DNA from 3 places in the Lachnoanaerobaculum sanguinis genome. Region 2 is predicted to be linked to each of the others. Evidence: predicted binding sites of a transcription regulator. Region 2 holds the regulator's gene; each other region holds the start of a gene.
What was found. Region 2 encodes HrcA, which represses chaperone genes, less so after heat shock. Its sites were predicted from a motif close to TGTTAGCACTCNNNNNNNNNGAGTGCTAACA; they were not measured.
Positions count from the first base shown of each region.

Region 1: the regulator HrcA is predicted to act here: its motif matches at 1,904-1,934, upstream of SBH76_RS12905 (Hsp20/alpha crystallin family protein).
Region 3: the regulator HrcA is predicted to act here: its motif matches at 1,570-1,600, upstream of SBH76_RS10095 (co-chaperone GroES).

Region 1 is NZ_BTHK01000026.1:16,141-19,429, reverse strand. Features, by position in the region: gene SBH76_RS12915 (Tm-1-like ATP-binding domain-containing protein) at 1-981, shown strand, start outside; gene SBH76_RS12910 (phosphoenolpyruvate hydrolase family protein) at 1,006-1,836, shown strand; gene SBH76_RS12905 (Hsp20/alpha crystallin family protein) at 2,038-2,460, shown strand; gene asnA (aspartate--ammonia ligase) at 2,600-3,289, shown strand, end outside.
Region 2 is NZ_BTHK01000021.1:17,017-20,305, forward strand. Features, by position in the region: gene dnaK (molecular chaperone DnaK) at 1-236, opposite strand, end outside; gene grpE (nucleotide exchange factor GrpE) at 331-948, opposite strand; gene hrcA (heat-inducible transcriptional repressor HrcA) at 960-1,991, opposite strand; gene SBH76_RS11915 (sodium-dependent transporter) at 2,172-3,289, opposite strand, start outside.
Region 3 is NZ_BTHK01000014.1:59,396-62,684, forward strand. Features, by position in the region: gene groL (chaperonin GroEL) at 1-1,199, opposite strand, end outside; gene SBH76_RS10095 (co-chaperone GroES) at 1,230-1,514, opposite strand; gene SBH76_RS10100 (sodium-dependent transporter) at 1,662-3,032, opposite strand.

The sequences.
Region 1 (3,289 bases), on a different contig from region 2:
ATGGAGCTGTTGATTCCAAGGCTTTATGCTGAAGGAAAGTTTGACGGTATCATCTCATTTGGAGGTTCCGGAGGAACATCACTTGTAACACCTGCAATGAGGGCCTTACCTATCGGTGTACCTAAAATGATGGTTTCCACCATGGCTTCAGGAAATGTATCTCAGTATGTCGGGACAAGTGACATAATAATGATGCCTTCTATAGTGGATGTTGCAGGTCTGAATAAAATTTCAAAAACAATATTTAAAAATGCGGTACTTGCTATTGCCGGAATGGTGGGAATGGCGGATAAGATAAAAAAAGTTGAGGAAGATGAAAAACCTTTGATTGCCGCTACAATGTTCGGAGTAACTACTCCATGTGTGGATTTTGCAAAAGAGTATTTGGAAGAGCGTGGTTATGAAGTACTTGTTTTCCATGCAACGGGAACAGGCGGAAAGACTATGGAGTCTCTTATAGATGCGGGATTTTTCAAAGGAGTACTGGATATTACAACAACAGAGTGGTGTGATGAAATAGTCGGAGGAGTACTTGGTGCCGGACCTAACAGACTTGAAGCGGCGGGAAGAAATCATGTTCCACAGGTTGTTTCTGTTGGTGCACTTGATATGGTAAACTTCGGACCGATTGATACTGTCCCTGAGAAATTTAAAAATCGTAATTTTTATAAACATAATCCGACAGTTACTCTAATGAGAACTACAGTGGAAGAAAATATAAAATTCGGTCAAAAGATTGCAGAAAAATTAAATGCATCTTCCGGTAAGACAGTATTGATTCTACCTTTAAAAGGAGTATCAATGATTGATGCACAAGGTCAGCCTTTTTATGGAATTAAAGAGGATGAAGCTTTGTTTGATACATTAAAAAATAATATCGACACAGATAAAGTTAATATAGTCGAGATGGATAATAATATAAATGATAAAGCTTTTGCACAAAGAGCTGCAGAAGAACTTATTAAAATGTTGGAAGTATAAATATATAAGTAAAGGAGAAATAAAATGAACAGACAATCAAGAAAAGAGATCATGGACAAGTTTAAATCTGAGGTAGCAGCCGGAAAGATCCTTGTAGGTGTCGGTGCCGGAACAGGTATTACAGCAAAGTGCAGCGAAAAAGGCGGAGCCGATATGCTTATCATCTATAACTCAGGGCGTTTTAGAATGGCAGGTAGAGGATCTTTATCAGGATTATTGGCTTATGGTGATGCAAATAAAATTGTACAGGAAATGGGTGCGGAAGTACTTCCTATAGTAAAGAACACTCCTGTCCTTGCAGGTGTTTGCGGAACAGATCCGTTCCGTGTAATGGACCTTTTCTTAAAGCAATTAAAGGATCAAGGCTTTAACGGTGTACAAAACTTCCCGACAGTAGGATTGATAGACGGTAAGTTCCGTGCAAATCTTGAGGAAACAGGAATGGGATATGGGCTCGAAGTAGAAATGATCAGAGAAGCACATAAGCTTGATATGTTAACATGTCCATATGTTTTCGATCCTGAGCAGGCAAAGGCTATGGCAGAGGCAGGTGCAGATATTTTAGTTGCCCATATGGGACTTACAACAAAGGGATCAATCGGAGCTGAAACCGCTTTAACCCTTGACGATTGCTGTGAAAAGATTCGTGAGATCATTAAGGCAGGTCGTGAGGTTAATCCGGAGATAATGGTAATTTGCCATGGCGGTCCTATTGCAGATCCTGAGGATGCTGCATATGTAATAAAGCATGTTCCTGAGATTGACGGCTTCTTTGGAGCTTCTTCTATAGAGAGATTGGCATCAGAGAGAGGCATGACATCACAGACAGAAGCATTTAAGGCAATACAGAAATAATATATTGAGACAAATTTGACCGGCTCATAATAAGAGCCGGTTTTTTATGATAAAAATTTTTTGAAAAAATTAGCACTCAACTATTGACAGTGCTAATAATTGGTATTATAGTATGCATATAACAAATAAGACATAGATAACAATATTGTTACAAGGTTTTATTTGCAAACTATAATGAATACTAAAGAAGGAGATATGGATATGTTATTACCGGGAAGAAGTTACAATTTATTTGATGATTTTTTTAATAATGATTTTTTTGGAAGAGATTTTAGAAAGTTTGAGGCTCCAAGCATGAAGACAGATGTAAAGGAAGTCGAAGGAAACTATGAGCTGAGTGTAGAGATTCCGGGATTTAATAAGGAAGATATAAGTGCAAGCTTAAAGGACGGATACCTTACAATCAGTGCAAAGCATGAGGAAAGTAAAGATGAAAAGGATGAACAGGATAAATACATCCGTAGAGAGAGAAGATTCGGTTCATGTCAGAGAAGTTTCTTTGTAGGAGAAGCAATAACCGAGGAAGATATCAAGGCTTCATATAACAACGGTATTTTGAAACTCACTTTGCCAAAGGAAAAAGAGAGACTTCCACAGGAGCCGAAGACAATTGCAATTGAATAATTTTTAAGACTGCTGTAAAAGGCAGTCTTTTTTCTTTTGTCTTTTTTATTAAGTTATGGCATTATCTATTGTATATTGGGGTACTTAGTGTTATCATAATTTTTTTAAAGAGTATGAATTTATATATCGGAGGTTGTTTATGGCATTGATTTTACCAAAGGGTTATGATCCTGTATTAAGTGTAAGACAGACGCAGGAAGCGATAAAATATATCAGAGATACATTTCAAAAAGAATTCGGAAAAGAAATGAATCTGGAGAGGGTTTCAGCTCCTTTATTTGTATCAAAGTCAAGCGGATTGAATGATAACTTAAACGGAGTTGAGCGTCCTGTAGCATTTGATATACTCGGGGTTCCTAATGAGGAGTATGAAGTTGTTCAATCACTTGCAAAGTGGAAGAGAATGGCTCTTGGTGAGTATAATTTTGCGCCGGGTGAAGGCCTTTACACAAATATGAATGCCATAAGAAGAGATGAGGAACTTGACAATCTTCACTCATGCTATGTGGATCAATGGGACTGGGAAAAGGTAATAAGAAAAGAAGACAGAACTATTGAGGTTTTGGAAGATACGGTAAGAACCATATTTAAAGTGATCAAGCATATGGAGCATGAGGTGTGGTATAAATATCCTGAGGCTGTCAACCATTTGCCGGATGATATATTCTTTATCACATCAGAGGATCTTAGACTTAGATATCCTGATAAGACTCCGAAGGAGAGAGAAAATCTTATTGTTAAAGAACATGGCTGTGTTTTTGTGGAGAAAATCGGTGGTGCTTTGGGAGACGGAAAGCCTCATGACGGCAGAGCACCTGACTATGACGAC
Region 2 (3,289 bases):
ACCTTATAATCTGTACCCATATGTCTCTTAATTGAAGAGATTGTTCTGTCTGCATTTGTAACTGCCTGACGCTTTGCAGGCTCACCTATAAGTCTCTCACCTGTCTTTGTAAATGCTACAACTGAAGGTGTTGTTCTTGAACCTTCAGAGTTTGGAATAACTACAGGCTTTCCACCCTCCATAACTGCTACACAGCTGTTTGTTGTACCTAAATCTATACCAATAATCTTACCCATTATCTTATCCTCCTAATAAATCAAAATTTATATTTTCTAAATTTATATAAAATATTTCACTCTGCTTAAGCAAAGCAAAATATAGTCTCAAAAATTAATTTGCAACCTTTACCATGCTATGTCTAAGAACACTGTCCTTGTACATATATCCCTTTAAAAGTTCCTCAGCAACCACATTTTCACCTAAGCTTTCGTCTTCTATATGCATTACCGCATTATGTAAGTTAGGATCAAATTCTTTGCCCACACAATCAATCGGCTTAACTCCCAAATCCTCAAGAGTCTTTGTCATTTGATTGTATATCATTGCTATTCCGTCGGCAAAGGCTTTGCCTTCACCCTCTGAAGGTGTTGCAAGCATTGCTCTTTCAAAGTTGTCAACTACCGGCAAAAGTTTTTCCGCCACACTTCTTGCTCCCATATCAAACATAGTAGCTTTTTCTTTTTCACTTCTTTTTCTGAAATTATCAAACTCCGCCATGCTTCTTTTAAGTCTGTCTGTCAAATCCGCAATGGCAAGGTCTTTTTTATCAGGCTTTCCTTCAAGATTTTCATCACTGAAAGCTTCCTCCACCTCAGCCTCCATAGCTGCAGCCTTTGCCGCCGCCTCCTCAGGTGTCTCTTCGGCTTCCTCAACAAATTCCCCTGTCTCTTCGCCTTCTAAAACCTCTTTGTTCTCTTCCTGTTCTCTTTTTAAATCTTTTTCTTTCACAGCCCTCTCCTCTATTCATCATTTTTAAACTGCTCATCAAGCGATGCCATTACAGTTTTTATAGTTTTTAATACTTTCTCATAGTCCATTCTCTTCGGTCCTACTATACCTATAGAGCCTCTGAGTCCTTCGCCTATTTCATAATTTGCTGTAACTACGGAAAGATCTCTCATATCTGAAATCGGCACTTCATTTCCGATATATACTCTGATACCGTCACTATCATCATCATTTACCCCTGCAAGTATTTCCTTAAGCTTATCCTTTTCTTCAAAAGCATTTACAAGCTGACTTGCCTTCTCTCTGTTGGAGATCTCAGGGTACTTGAAAATATTTGTGGTACCGCTTGTATATATCTCAAGGTTGTCGGTAGCACTTTTAAACACTGCCGCTACTTCTCGTAAAACCTTATCCACTATATCTCCATAAACTCCCGCATCCGTTCGTAACTTATTCATAATGCTTAAGTTTATCTCTTCCACGGTAAGTCCGTTTAATGAAGTGTTTATAAGCAGATTCAAGTTTAAGATTTCGCTCTCCGATATTTCGCTGTCGATATCTATTATCTTATTATTGATAATATTACCTTCCGCAACCGTCACCAAAAGGAGCTTGAACTTATCTATCTTTGAGAGTTGCAAAAACTTTACTTTATTGGAGTGTATACTCGGCCCTGATATCATCGCGGCATAATTGGTGTCTCTTGCAATGATCTTTGCCAATTGTTTTAAGACATTTTCCAATCTGTCCACTTTTTTAAACATCAGATCCTTAAATGCTTCAGTCTCTATCTCCTTTTCTCTCAAGATCTCATCTACATAGAATCTGTATCCCTTATCTGAAGGTATACGTCCTGCAGAAGTATGGGGCTGTAAGATATAACCCATATCTTCCAAATCGCTCATTTCATTTCTTATAGTAGCAGAGCTCAAATTTAACTCAGGGAGCTTTGAAATAGTTCTTGAACCTACCGGCTCCCCGGTTTCCATATAATTCTTTATAATAGCTTTTAAAATAATCGCTTTCCTGTCCTCCGAATCCATTCGCTCCTCCCTTCTTTATTTGTTAGCACTCATTTATCTAGAGTGCTAACTCTATTAGCTACTATATTCCATATGGGAATATTTGTCAATAACTTTTTTAAATTTTTTATACCGATAAAATACAAAATAAAAAACTCCCAAACAAATGTCTGAGAGTTTATATTTTTTATTATAGCCTTATCAACCTATTCCTCCATAGAATGCACCTGCTATAAGTGCAAGCAATGCAAGACCTGTATATACATACTTACCTAAGAAGAACCAGATTTCTCCTTTCGGTTTCTTTGCACCTGCATTTACAGCTTCCATGGTATACTTCTTTCCGAATACGAAGAACAACATCACAGATGCCAGTACCGCACCTATCGGGCAAATATAGATAGATACCGCATCCATCCAGCTTCCTACAATTCCCTGTATAAGAACTGCAACAACCACACCGATTACTCCGATAATTCCTACAGACTGTACTCTGCTGAGTTTAAACTGCTGCTGCAATGTAGCTACAGGCGCCTCGTAAAGGTTTACAAGTGAACTGAGTCCTGCAAATGTAACACATACAAAGAATATAATTCCTACAATCATACCGCCGGGCATCTGATTCATTATATTTACAAGGTAGATGAACATAAGTCCCGGACCGCCTTCACTCAGCTCCGCTCCCGATGTAGCCATAGCAGGTATAATAACGAGCGCTGCAAGAAGTGCCGCACAGGTATCAAAGATAGCTATGTTCATTGCAGAGAAAGGTACATCCTCTTTCTTACTGAGATAGGAGCCGTAAACAACGGTACCGTTACCTGCAATAGAAAGTGAGAAAAATGCCTGTCCGAATGCAAATATCCAAAGTCTTATATCCTTTAATCCTTCAGGATTTACAGTAAAGATATACTTGTATCCGTTTACTGCACCCGGCTGTATTCCTATATAAACAGCAAGTCCGATCATCATTACAAAAAGCAGAGGCATCATAAACTTATTTGCTTTCTCTATACCGTCAGCAACTCCTAATGCCATAATAGCAAAGTTTACAATGAGTGCTATTATTATCCATGTATTGTTTCCAAATGCTGTAGCTGTAGATCCGAAAGTTCCACCAATGACATCCATGTTTGTTCCCATTCCAAAGAGCTTTCCTGTAAATGCCATTACTACATATTTAAATATCCAACCTACTACACATGAATAACCTATTGCAAGAGCTAAAGAACCTATTGTAGGTATAATTCCTATGCTCTCACCTACTTTTCTGCTCTTTCCGGCATGAGCCATAGCAGCACCGAATGCTCCTATAGGAC
Region 3 (3,289 bases), on a different contig from region 2:
GCATTGAGTGCATCTTCCATACGAAGTTTTGCTTCCTTCATCTCAGTCTCTGTAGCCGCACCGACTCTGATAACCGCTACACCACCTGAAAGCTTAGCAAGTCTTTCCTGTAATTTCTCTTTATCAAACTCGGATGTAGTTTCTGACAGCTGTGCTTTAATTTGAGCGACTCTGTTGTCAATATCAGCCTTTGAACCCTGTCCGTCAACGATAACGGTATTCTCTTTTTGAACCTTAACACTCTTTGCACGTCCAAGGCTTGCAAGTGTAGCATCCTTAAGCTCAAGTCCCAGTTCCTCGCTGATTACTGTACCGCCTGTAAGAACAGCGATATCCTTTAACATATCTTTTCTTCTGTCACCATATCCCGGAGCCTTTACAGCTACAACATTGAATGTTCCTCTAAGCTTATTTACTATAAGTGTTGTAAGAGCTTCACCCTCTACATCCTCAGCTATAATAAGAAGCTTCTGTCCTGATTTAACAAGCTCCTCAAGTACAGGTAAGATATCCTGAATATTTGAAATCTTCTTATCTGTAATAAGTATATACGGATCATCAAGATTTGCTTCCATCTTCTCCATATCTGTACACATATATGCAGAAACATAACCTCTGTCAAACTGCATACCCTCTACCAAGTCAAGCTCTGTCTTCATAGTCTTTGACTCTTCAATAGTGATAACACCCTCGTTTGTTACCTTCTCCATAGCATCTGCTACAAGGCTTCCAACCTCATCATCACTTGCAGATATAGCTGCAACTCTTGCAATCTGGTCTTTTCCCTTTATAGGCTCACTCATCTTTGCAATAGCCTCTACTGCTGCATCTGTAGCCTTCTTCATTCCCTTACGTAAAATTATAGGATTTGCACCTGCCGCAAGGTTTTTCATTCCCTCATTTATCATTGCCTGTGCAAGAACTGTAGCTGTTGTTGTACCATCACCTGCCACATCATTTGTCTTTGTAGCAACTTCCTTTACAAGCTGCGCACCCATGTTCTCAAACGCATCTTCAAGCTCAACTTCCTTTGCAATAGTAACACCGTCATTTGTGATAAGTGGTGTACCGAATGACTTATCAAGTACAACATTTCTTCCCTTAGGTCCCAATGTAACTCTTACTGTATCAGCCAGCTTGTTTACACCGGCTTCCAATGCTTTTCTGGCTTCAACGCCATATTTAATATCCTTAGCCATATTTACCTCCGTCTAAACTATATAAAATTATTATTCAATTACTGCCAAAATATCATTCTGCTTTACAACGATATATTCTTCCTTGTCAAGCTCCACCTCTGTACCTGCATACTTGGAATAAATAACCTTGTCGCCAACCTTGACCTGCATCTTTATTTCTTTTCCGTCTACAACTCCTCCCGGACCTACTGCAACAACCTCTGCCTGTGAAGGCTTCTCCTTTGCCTGTCCCGGAAGTACAATACCTGATGCTGTTGTCTCTTCAGCAACCAATTGCTTTAAAACTACTCTATCGAATAAAGGTACTAACTTCATTTTGTATTCCTCCTAAATGTTTATAAACTTAACTATGAAGTTTTATACCACTTTTTATTAGCAGTGTCAAGGTTTGAGTGCTAATATTCTTAATAAATTAAAAATCAGCCTCAACTTTAACAGTTTATGGCTGATTTCTTTTATTTCTTATTTTAAAAACTTATCATATATTCCAAATACGAATATAAATAATACTATTATCGGCAATATAAATGTAAGGTAAAATCTCATCCAGTTCTTCATCTTAAGACCTTCACCCTTATTGCACTCCTTTAGATAATTATCCCATCCCCAGCCGTATCTGCTTACACAAAAAAGTAGATATACCAAGGAACCGAGCGGCAAAATAATATTACTTACAAGGAAATCCTCAAGATCAAGTATTGTTCCTCCAAAAGGCTTTAGCCAATCAAATGCCCATGCACCAAAACCTAATACACATGGTAATGAAAGTACTATTATTAATATCAAATTAAAAAGACTTACCTGTTTTCTTGACTTCTTTGTAAGGTCCATACCGCATGAAACTATATTTTCAAATACCGCAAGTACTGTAGAGAATGCGGCAAATGACATAAATATAAAGAAGAAACTCCCCCATAGTCTTCCAAGAGGCATCTTATTAAAGATATTCGGCAAGGTGATAAATATAAGTGCAGAGCCTGATGTCTGATCCACACCATATGTAAATGTAGCCGGGAAGATAATAAGTCCTGAAACTATAGCTACGAAAGTATCAAGTATAACTATTGTAACAGACTCTCCAAGCATACTTCTGTCATTACTTATATAACTTCCGAATATAAGCATTGCACCTATTCCAAGGCTTAATGTAAAAAATGCCTGATTCATAGCACCGGTTATAACATTACCTATACCTGTTTCTTCTATTCTGCTTATGTTCGGTACAAGATAATATTTAAGTCCTTCTGCAGCACCTTTTAAGAAGAATGAATTTATTGCAAGTATAATCATTACCACAAGCAGTGTAACCATAACTATTTTTGTAATATTCTCAAGTCCCGCTTCAAGTCCTCTTGATACTATAAACATACCTGCAACTACTACCACCACCATCCAAAAGATCATGATGGAAGGCTGTGAAAGCATTGTATTAAATACATTTAAAACTCCGTCCGAATCCAGACCTTCAAATCTGCCTGTTATAGTCAGGTAAAAATAATGAAGCATCCATCCTGTTACAGTGGTATAAAACATCATCAAAAGATAATTACCTATAAATGCCACTATTCCATGTATATGCCATTTGCTTCCTGCAGGTTCCAACTTTTGGTATGCAAGCACCGGACTCTTTCTTGCAGCTCTTCCTATTGAAAACTCCATAGTCATTATAGGCAATCCCAGCATAACCAAAAATAACAAGTACAACAGTACAAATGCACCGCCGCCACCTTTTCCTGTCATATATGGAAACTTCCATACATTACCGATACCTATCGCACATCCGGCTGAAATGAGTATAAACCCGAGCCTGGACTTTAACCTTTCTCTCTCCAAAATATCCTCCTACTTAAATCCTTGATATTTTTGAGGATTGCAAGAACATTGTGTAAAGCAATCCGACATAAAGGTAAAACACTTTACCTAAATGACTTGATAAACTGTAGTCAATCAAATGCAAAACATTATAACACAATTAATTAAAAATTTCTATCTTATACCTTAAGTATATCCTTTATATTATTGTATTATTCAAAAATTAATTAATCATATTTTGACAGATCATACCCCAAGAATTATTTCTATTTTGATAT